2 regions of the Litoribrevibacter albus genome follow, and region 1 is predicted to be linked to the other one. Evidence: predicted binding sites of a transcription regulator. Region 1 holds the regulator's gene; the other holds the start of a gene.
What was found. Region 1 encodes PhoB, which activates phosphate uptake and scavenging genes when phosphate is short. Its sites were predicted from a motif close to TGTCATANNNNTGTCANA; they were not measured.
Positions count from the first base shown of each region.

Region 2: a site for PhoB is predicted at 1,673-1,690, ahead of QQL66_RS16545 (PstS family phosphate ABC transporter substrate-binding protein). Genes of this name have one in related genera too.

Region 1 covers NZ_BSNM01000016.1:631,810-635,491, forward strand. The annotation lists gene phoR (phosphate regulon sensor histidine kinase PhoR) at 1-1,266, opposite strand, end outside; gene phoB (phosphate regulon transcriptional regulator PhoB) at 1,347-2,042, opposite strand; gene ubiA (4-hydroxybenzoate octaprenyltransferase) at 2,226-3,107, opposite strand; gene QQL66_RS17465 (chorismate--pyruvate lyase family protein) at 3,151-3,669, opposite strand.
Region 2 covers NZ_BSNM01000016.1:403,939-407,620, reverse strand. The annotation lists gene QQL66_RS16555 (TRAP transporter large permease) at 1-991, opposite strand, end outside; gene QQL66_RS16550 (TRAP transporter small permease subunit) at 988-1,533, opposite strand; gene QQL66_RS16545 (PstS family phosphate ABC transporter substrate-binding protein) at 1,770-2,747, shown strand; gene QQL66_RS16540 (ABC transporter permease subunit) at 2,904-3,682, shown strand, end outside.

The DNA of each region.
Region 1 (3,682 bases):
CGGGAATTCACAGCTGAATTTACTGCCATACCCCAGGCGACTTTCAATACCTAAATGACCGTTGTGACGGATGATAATGTGCTTGGTGATTGCCAGCCCCAGTCCGGTACCGCCGGTATCTGATTTACGGCTTTCATCCACGCGATAAAAGCGTTCGGTCAAATGTGGAATGTGTTTCTGATCGATACCCGGACCATTATCAATGACTTCAATATGAATGCTGGTCCGATCAAGATAGCCTTTGATTTCAATGCGACCGCCACTTTGAGTGTATTTGACAGCATTGATGATCAGATTGCTGAAGGCGCTACGTAGTTCATCATAGCTGCCACTCATTTCAATCTCATTCTCACAGTTCAGAATGATCTGATGTTCACCATTGCTGTAAGTTCTCGCCTCTGCTGCAATGTTTTCCAGTAGATAGTTGAGGTTGACCGGTTGCTCTTCGAGGTTAATCTCGGTGGTCTCTAGTCGGGTCAGAATCAACAGGTCCTGTACCAGATCCTGCATACGTGTCGCTTGGGTCTGCATTTGATGAAAAATACGTAACCAGCGGTCGTTGTCGTCCGAGTAGTCGATGAGCGTCTCTAAGTAGCCGATCAGCACGGTTAGTGGCGTTTTCAGCTCATGACTTACATTGGCAATGAAGTCCTTACGCATGCGCTCTAAGTGCTCAATATGGGTAATGTCCCTGGCGGTGATCAAACGATCATCATTACCAAAGGGGGTTACCGAGATTTCCAACACCATGTTCGGATTGATCGGGCTGTTGATCACTAAAGGGGTGGCGTAATCTTCACTTTCAAAGTACTCAACGAAGTCCGGATCACGAATCAGATTGGTAATCTGTTGTCCGCCATCGTCGGGAGAGCGAAAGCCGAGTAATGATTCCGTGGAGCGGTTCCACCATTCCAGGGTGCCATCGTATTCCGCCATGATCACGGCGTCCTGAAGTGCCGCAGTGGACTGCTGAATACGATCGATGATGGTTTGCAGACGTCGCTTGCCGGATTGGTGTTCTTTTTCTTGGCGATAAATGGAGTCAAATAACTTACCCCATAAGCCTTCACTCAGGGGAAGTTTGTCGAGTTCCTGGTGTTGTAACCACGACTCCAAGCGAGACATTTGGCGCACGTTCCAAAGAACATACGCGGTGAGGCCAACAATAAGGCCAATCAGGGCATGGTCAAAGAAAAAACCAATGAACGTTGTAGCAAGAACTAACAACGTGACACGCTGCAATTCAATATACCAATTACTTAACACCAATTGTCCCCAACGACTACATATAGAGATAAGGGCAAACGATGTCAGTGGTTTACCCCGGAGGTAAGTAGCAGCTTAAACTATGCTGCCTTTGTCGAAAAGCGATACCCTGTTCCTCGAACTGTTTGAATCAGTCCATCATGACCTGTGACAGTGAGTGCTTTGCGTAGTCGACGAATGTGGACATCTACCGTACGTTCTTCCACATACACGTTACCTCCCCAGACGTGATCCAGCAGTTGGCTGCGAGAATAGGCACGTTCCTGGTGGGTCATAAAGAATTGCAATAGACGAAATTCGGTTGGCCCCATCTCAATGGAATCACCATGTGCAAGCACTCTGTGTGACACCGGGTCCAGTTCCAGACCATTAACGCTGACTGTTTCGTCCATGCCTTGTGGCGTGGTTCTGCGAAGCACCGCTTTAAGGCGTGCTACCAATTCACGAGGTGAAAAGGGTTTGGTGATGTAGTCATCCGCACCCGCTTCAAGACCTTGGATTTTGTTGTCTTCCTCACTTTTGGCCGTCAACATGATAATCGGCACATCTGTTGTGAGTTCGTCTTTCTTCAGGCGTCGCGCAAATTCAATTCCAGAAACGCCTGGCAACATCCAATCCAAAAGAATCAAATCTGGTTGTTGATCCACAATAAGAGAATGCGCTACCTGGGTATTTTCTGCTTCCAAGCAGTCATAACCAGCCATTTCGAGAGCAACCATGATCATTTCTCTGATCGGTGCCTCGTCATCAACAATTAGAACTTTTTTTCCCGCCATCACTTTTGCCTGTGTAGGGTTATGGTTATTCAAGAACAAATTTATAAGACAAGCGTATTAGAAGACAGTTTTGTTACAGAAGTATGACATTGTTTGGGTGCTTTGCACAAAATAGCGCCTACTAATTCGTACATTTCATGAAAAAGTAGGGCTTAAGATACGTTTGTGAGGACGGATTGCTTATTAGCGCAGGGCGTAATCCATCAAGATGCCGACAAATATACAGGCACCAACCCAGTGATTGTTCAGGAAGGCTTTAAAGCACATATCCCGGTCTCTGTGTTGGGTTAGGGTGTACTGGTAGACAAAGAGTCCTGCGGCCGCGATGAGTCCTAAATAAAAGCAGATACCGGCAGACAGCTGATTGGCTGCCAAGAGCATTGTGCAGAGTGCTTGAACCTGAAGGCTGACAATCGCAATGTTGTCCATTTCTCCGAATAAAATCGCGGTAGATTTAATCCCGATTTTAAGATCGTCATCGCGATCTACCATGGCGTATTGGGTGTCGTAGGCAATCGTCCATAATAGCGTAGCCACATACAGCAGCCAGGTAACTTCCGACACTGTGTTGGTTTCTGCGGTGAATGCCATAGGAACCGCCCAGCCAAAGGCGGCACCGAGAAATGCTTGTGGGAAATAGGTGTAACGTTTCATGAACGGGTACAGAGAGGCTAAAAATAATGCCCCGAACGACATGTAGATTGTTTCTACATTCGTAAATAGCACCAGTACAAAGGATACACCCACTAAAAAGGCGAACAGGTATAAGGCTTCTTTGGCGGAAACTCTGCCGGAAGTCAGGGGTCGATCCTTGGTACGTCGCACATGCAAATCAAAATCACGGTCTGCGTAGTCATTGATGACACAACCGGCAGAGCGCATACAAATAACACCCAGGGTAAAAATCAGCAGGTTTGAAATGTGAGGAATGCCTTCAGCGGCCACCCAGAGTGCCCATAAGGTTGGCCATAGCAATAATAGAATGCCAATGGGCTTATCCAGTCGCATTAAACGCGCGTAGTCTGGTAATTGTTGACGAATATGAGGGGCTATTTTTTCCATCATGTCCTATCTGTACTCCATTTCGTTCAGGGGAATACTAGGTGGATTATTTTGAAAAGACAACGGGCATGAAGGTCTCTGTTACCAGCAATGTTTTTCGGCTAGCGTTGCAGGTAAAAATGGATCGCCGTCCCCAGTATTCCTGATGGTCCTGGCGATAGCGTCCGATTTCAAACTGGCTGCGTCGATAACGGGGATTGCTGAACAACAAGTGGCCCAAAGGTTTATCTCCCAGGTAGCGCAACTGAAGATCAGGACCATTTAATGTACTTAACGGCACAGCACTACGAGCAGACACCCATACAGTGCCGTCTACGACCAGGTCTACTTCCCGAATCCAGGCAAAGTGGGCAGCACAGCCTAATGATTTTCTTTCATGTGGAAACAGCTTGGCAACGCCTTCATAGCGCACGTTGACTGAGAAGGAATGCTGGCTACATCGAATCAGGCGCTTGGTTAATGAGTCTTTGTTGAGCAACCAGTCGCGTTGTGAATTGGACCAACGGGAGGCGAATTTCCTATATGCTGATGTCCAATGATGTATGTAGAGAGGTGTTCCTGGCATATATATCGATTGC
Region 2 (3,682 bases), 230 kb from region 1:
CGCCAAACCCTCGGAATACCAATGAGAAAATGGCGGCACCGATGAAGATCATGAACACCATACAGGTCACTTGAGTGGTCTGCTGACACACGTCGCGTAGGGTTGTCAGGTCAAGCTTGCTTCTTAATGCTGCTAATAATGTGGCACCGAACGCACCCACGGCGGCGGCTTCGGTTGGTGTGGCAATCCCCGCGATGATTGAACCCAATACCGCAATGATCAGTAACAGCGGCGGGATCAGACCAAATAAAATGATTAAACCGAGGTGGTCGTGTTTGTTCTGAGCAATCAACTCTTTACGATCAATGGCTGGCGCTGTTTCGGGTTTGAATAATGCCACCAGATAAATGTACAGGCCGTACAGCAAGACCAGAATCAGACCAGGAATGATCGCCCCGACGAACAGATCGCCGACAGAGACTGTCTTGGGCGAGAAAATGCCCATGCTCAACTGAGCTTGTTGATAGGCGCTGGAAAGCACATCACCGAGAATCACCAATGCGATGGACGGTGGAATGATTTGTCCCAGAGTACCAGTGGCGCAAATGGCGCCGGTGGCTAATTTAGGGCTATAGCCCTGTTTGATCATCGTCGGAAGAGAAATAAGGCCCATGGTCACCACAGTGGCACCCACGATACCGGTACTGGCTGCCATCAACATGCCAACGACAGTCACAGAAATCCCGAGACCACCGGGCCAACGACCAAACACGATGGACATGCTTTCTAGCAAGTCCTCGGCAATTTTCGATTTTTGAAGCATTACCCCCATAAAGACAAAGAAGGGGACGGCCATTAGCGTTTGGTTACTCATCAAACCAAACAGGCGGTTGGGCAGGGCTTCCAAAAACGCTGCATCGAAACTGCCGGTCAGTAGGCCAATTCCTGCAAAGGCCAGGGCCGTACCACCCAAGGTAAAGGCCACAGGGAAGCCAAGCATCAACACCAGGCAGATGCAGATAAACATGATCAGAGGCATGAATTCCATCAGTTGGCCTCCTGTTTATCTTCGGGGGCTTGATGGTCCGGGGTCATTAACAGCGCCAGACACCTGAAAATCTCGGCAATGCCCTGTAAACAGACGGAGAAGACCATGCCGAGAATCACCGATTTCAATAAATAAACGAAGGGTAAGCCGCCGGCTTCCTGGGATTTTTCCTGAATGGACCAGGAAAAGCTGATGTATTCCCAGCTGATGATTCCTATAAACACCATCATCGGTAACAGCAGGAAGACACAGCCAAACAGGTTAACCGCCGCTTGTTTTCGTTCCGACATAGTTCGATAAAGGATGTCCACTCGAACGTGCTCATTGGCTTTGAAGGTGTAACCCGCACCGAGTAAGAAAACGATGGCGTGTAAATAAAGTACGGATTCTTGAAGGAAGATAAGGTTGAAGTTGAAGACGTATCGTAACACTACAATCGTAAACATCACTAAGGTCATGATCAGGGTAAGCCAGGAAACGGCCCGGCCAATGCCTTCGGTGATGGATGACAGCCTCTGATAGATGGCTGTAAATATGTCATGCATAAAAGAATCCAATGCTGTGATTATTTTTGGAAGCATTATAGAGAAGCTGCAGATGAAGTGACAGTGATCACATAGGGATTAGGCGCTCTTCTTTCTGATTAAGAAATAATCATTGTAAAAAGGCGAAAGCCGATAAATTTGTAACATTGTTGTCATAAACCGCTTGTATCTTGACCGTCATCAAATAGTTTTGAACGAATCAAATTAAATCTACCTACTTATATTGGAGAGTAGTTATGAAAATGAAGAAGGTTTTCGCAGCAGTATCTCTATTTGCCGCTGCTACTTTCGGTGGCCAAGCAGTTGCTGGCGCTAAAGTAGACTCAGACATCCCAGCATACTCAAAAACGTCTGGTGTATCTGGTAACTTCAGCTCTATGGGTTCTGACACTTTGGCAAACCTTATGACGCTTTGGGCAGAAGACTTCAAACGTTTTTATCCAAACGTAAACATTCAGATTCAAGCAGCAGGTTCTTCTACTGCTCCTCCAGCGCTTACTGCTGGTACCTCTAACTTCGGTCCTATGTCTCGTAAGATGAAAGACAAGGAAGTTGAAGCGTTCGAGAAAAAATTCGGCTACAAGCCAACGGCTATCCCAGTAGCTATCGATGCTCTAGCGGTATACGTAAACAAAGATAACCCAATCAAGGGGATGACTATTGCTCAAGTTGATGCGATCTTCTCTTCTACGCGTAAGTGTAAAAATGCCGAAGACATCAATAGCTGGGGTCAAACTGGTCTGAATGGTGAGTGGGCGAACCGTGACATTCAATTGTTCGGCCGTAACTCTGCATCAGGTACTTACGGTTACTTCAAGAAGAAAGCGCTTTGTAAAGGTGACTACAAGTCTAGCGTAAACGAGCAGCCAGGTTCTTCTTCAGTAGTAACAGGTGTTTCTGAGTCTATCAATGGTATTGGTTACTCTGGTATCGGTTACAAAACGTCTAGCGTTCGTGCAGTGCCTCTAGCTAAGAAGGAAGGTCAGCCGTTCGTTGAAGCGACTCCAGACAACGCGGTAAACAAAACTTACCCACTATCTCGTTTCTTGTACGTATACGTGAACAAAGCGCCAAACAAAGCTCTTCCTCCAATGGAGTCTGAGTTCTTGAAAATGGTTCTTTCTAAGCAAGGTCAAGAGATCGTAATCAAAGACGGTTACATCCCGCTACCAGGCAAAGTTTTAAACAAAACTTTGAAAGCAGTTGGCCTATAATCACTCGATTATCCGGCTTAAATAAAAAGGGGAAGGAAACTTCCCCTTTTTTTTGATTATCGACTGTAATATTTCTGTAACACATTTGTCTTATTTTGGCTGCCATCAAACTAAGCGATTAGTAACCGTTACTTTTTAACCCTGAGATGTATGCCCATGAGCTCAGCGAATCTTGATCTAAATTCTCCTGCTCTTGCGCGGAAGCGCAAACTCCGCAATCTAACGGATAGAGTTGCAACCCATGGAATTGGAATCGGCGGTATCAGCGTAATTGTCACCATTATGCTGATTTTTTTGTATCTGCTGTATGAAGTAGCACCGATGTTTAAATCGGCTTCTATTGAAGAAGTGGCTGAATATCCGGTTCCTGCGTTTTTGCTTGAAGAACCTGGTACCAGAACGGTTTATCTGGCCACGGAAGAGCAAGCCGAAATCGGGCTGCGTGTAACGGCTTCAGGCAATGCGGTGTTCTTTGATTTGAAGACCGGCGCCATCATGGAACAAGTTGAGCTTTTGTCAGATGTGGGCAGTGAAGTCAGTTTCGTGACAGAAGGGCGTATCGGTAGTCGTACCGTGGTTCTGGGCTTAAAGAATGGTCAGGCATTCATTTTCAAACATAAATACATTGCTGAATACGATAAAGGCGGCAATCGTACTTTGATTCCTGAAATTGTTTTCCCATACGGTGAAGAGGCCATTGATCTGCTGGATGAGCCAATCGTCTCTTTAGCCATGAACGAAGACGAAGAAAACATGGTCTTGGCGGCATCGGGCAATTCGTCGACCGTGCAACTAGTAAGTTTTGAAAAAGAAGCAGATTTGTTTGGCGAAGGGTTTGAACTGGAGCGTTATGATGCGCCAGTCTTTGAGTTGTCTCAGCGTGCTGATTTTCTGGTGATTGACGCTGAAATGGATTCATTGTTTGCTGCAAACCG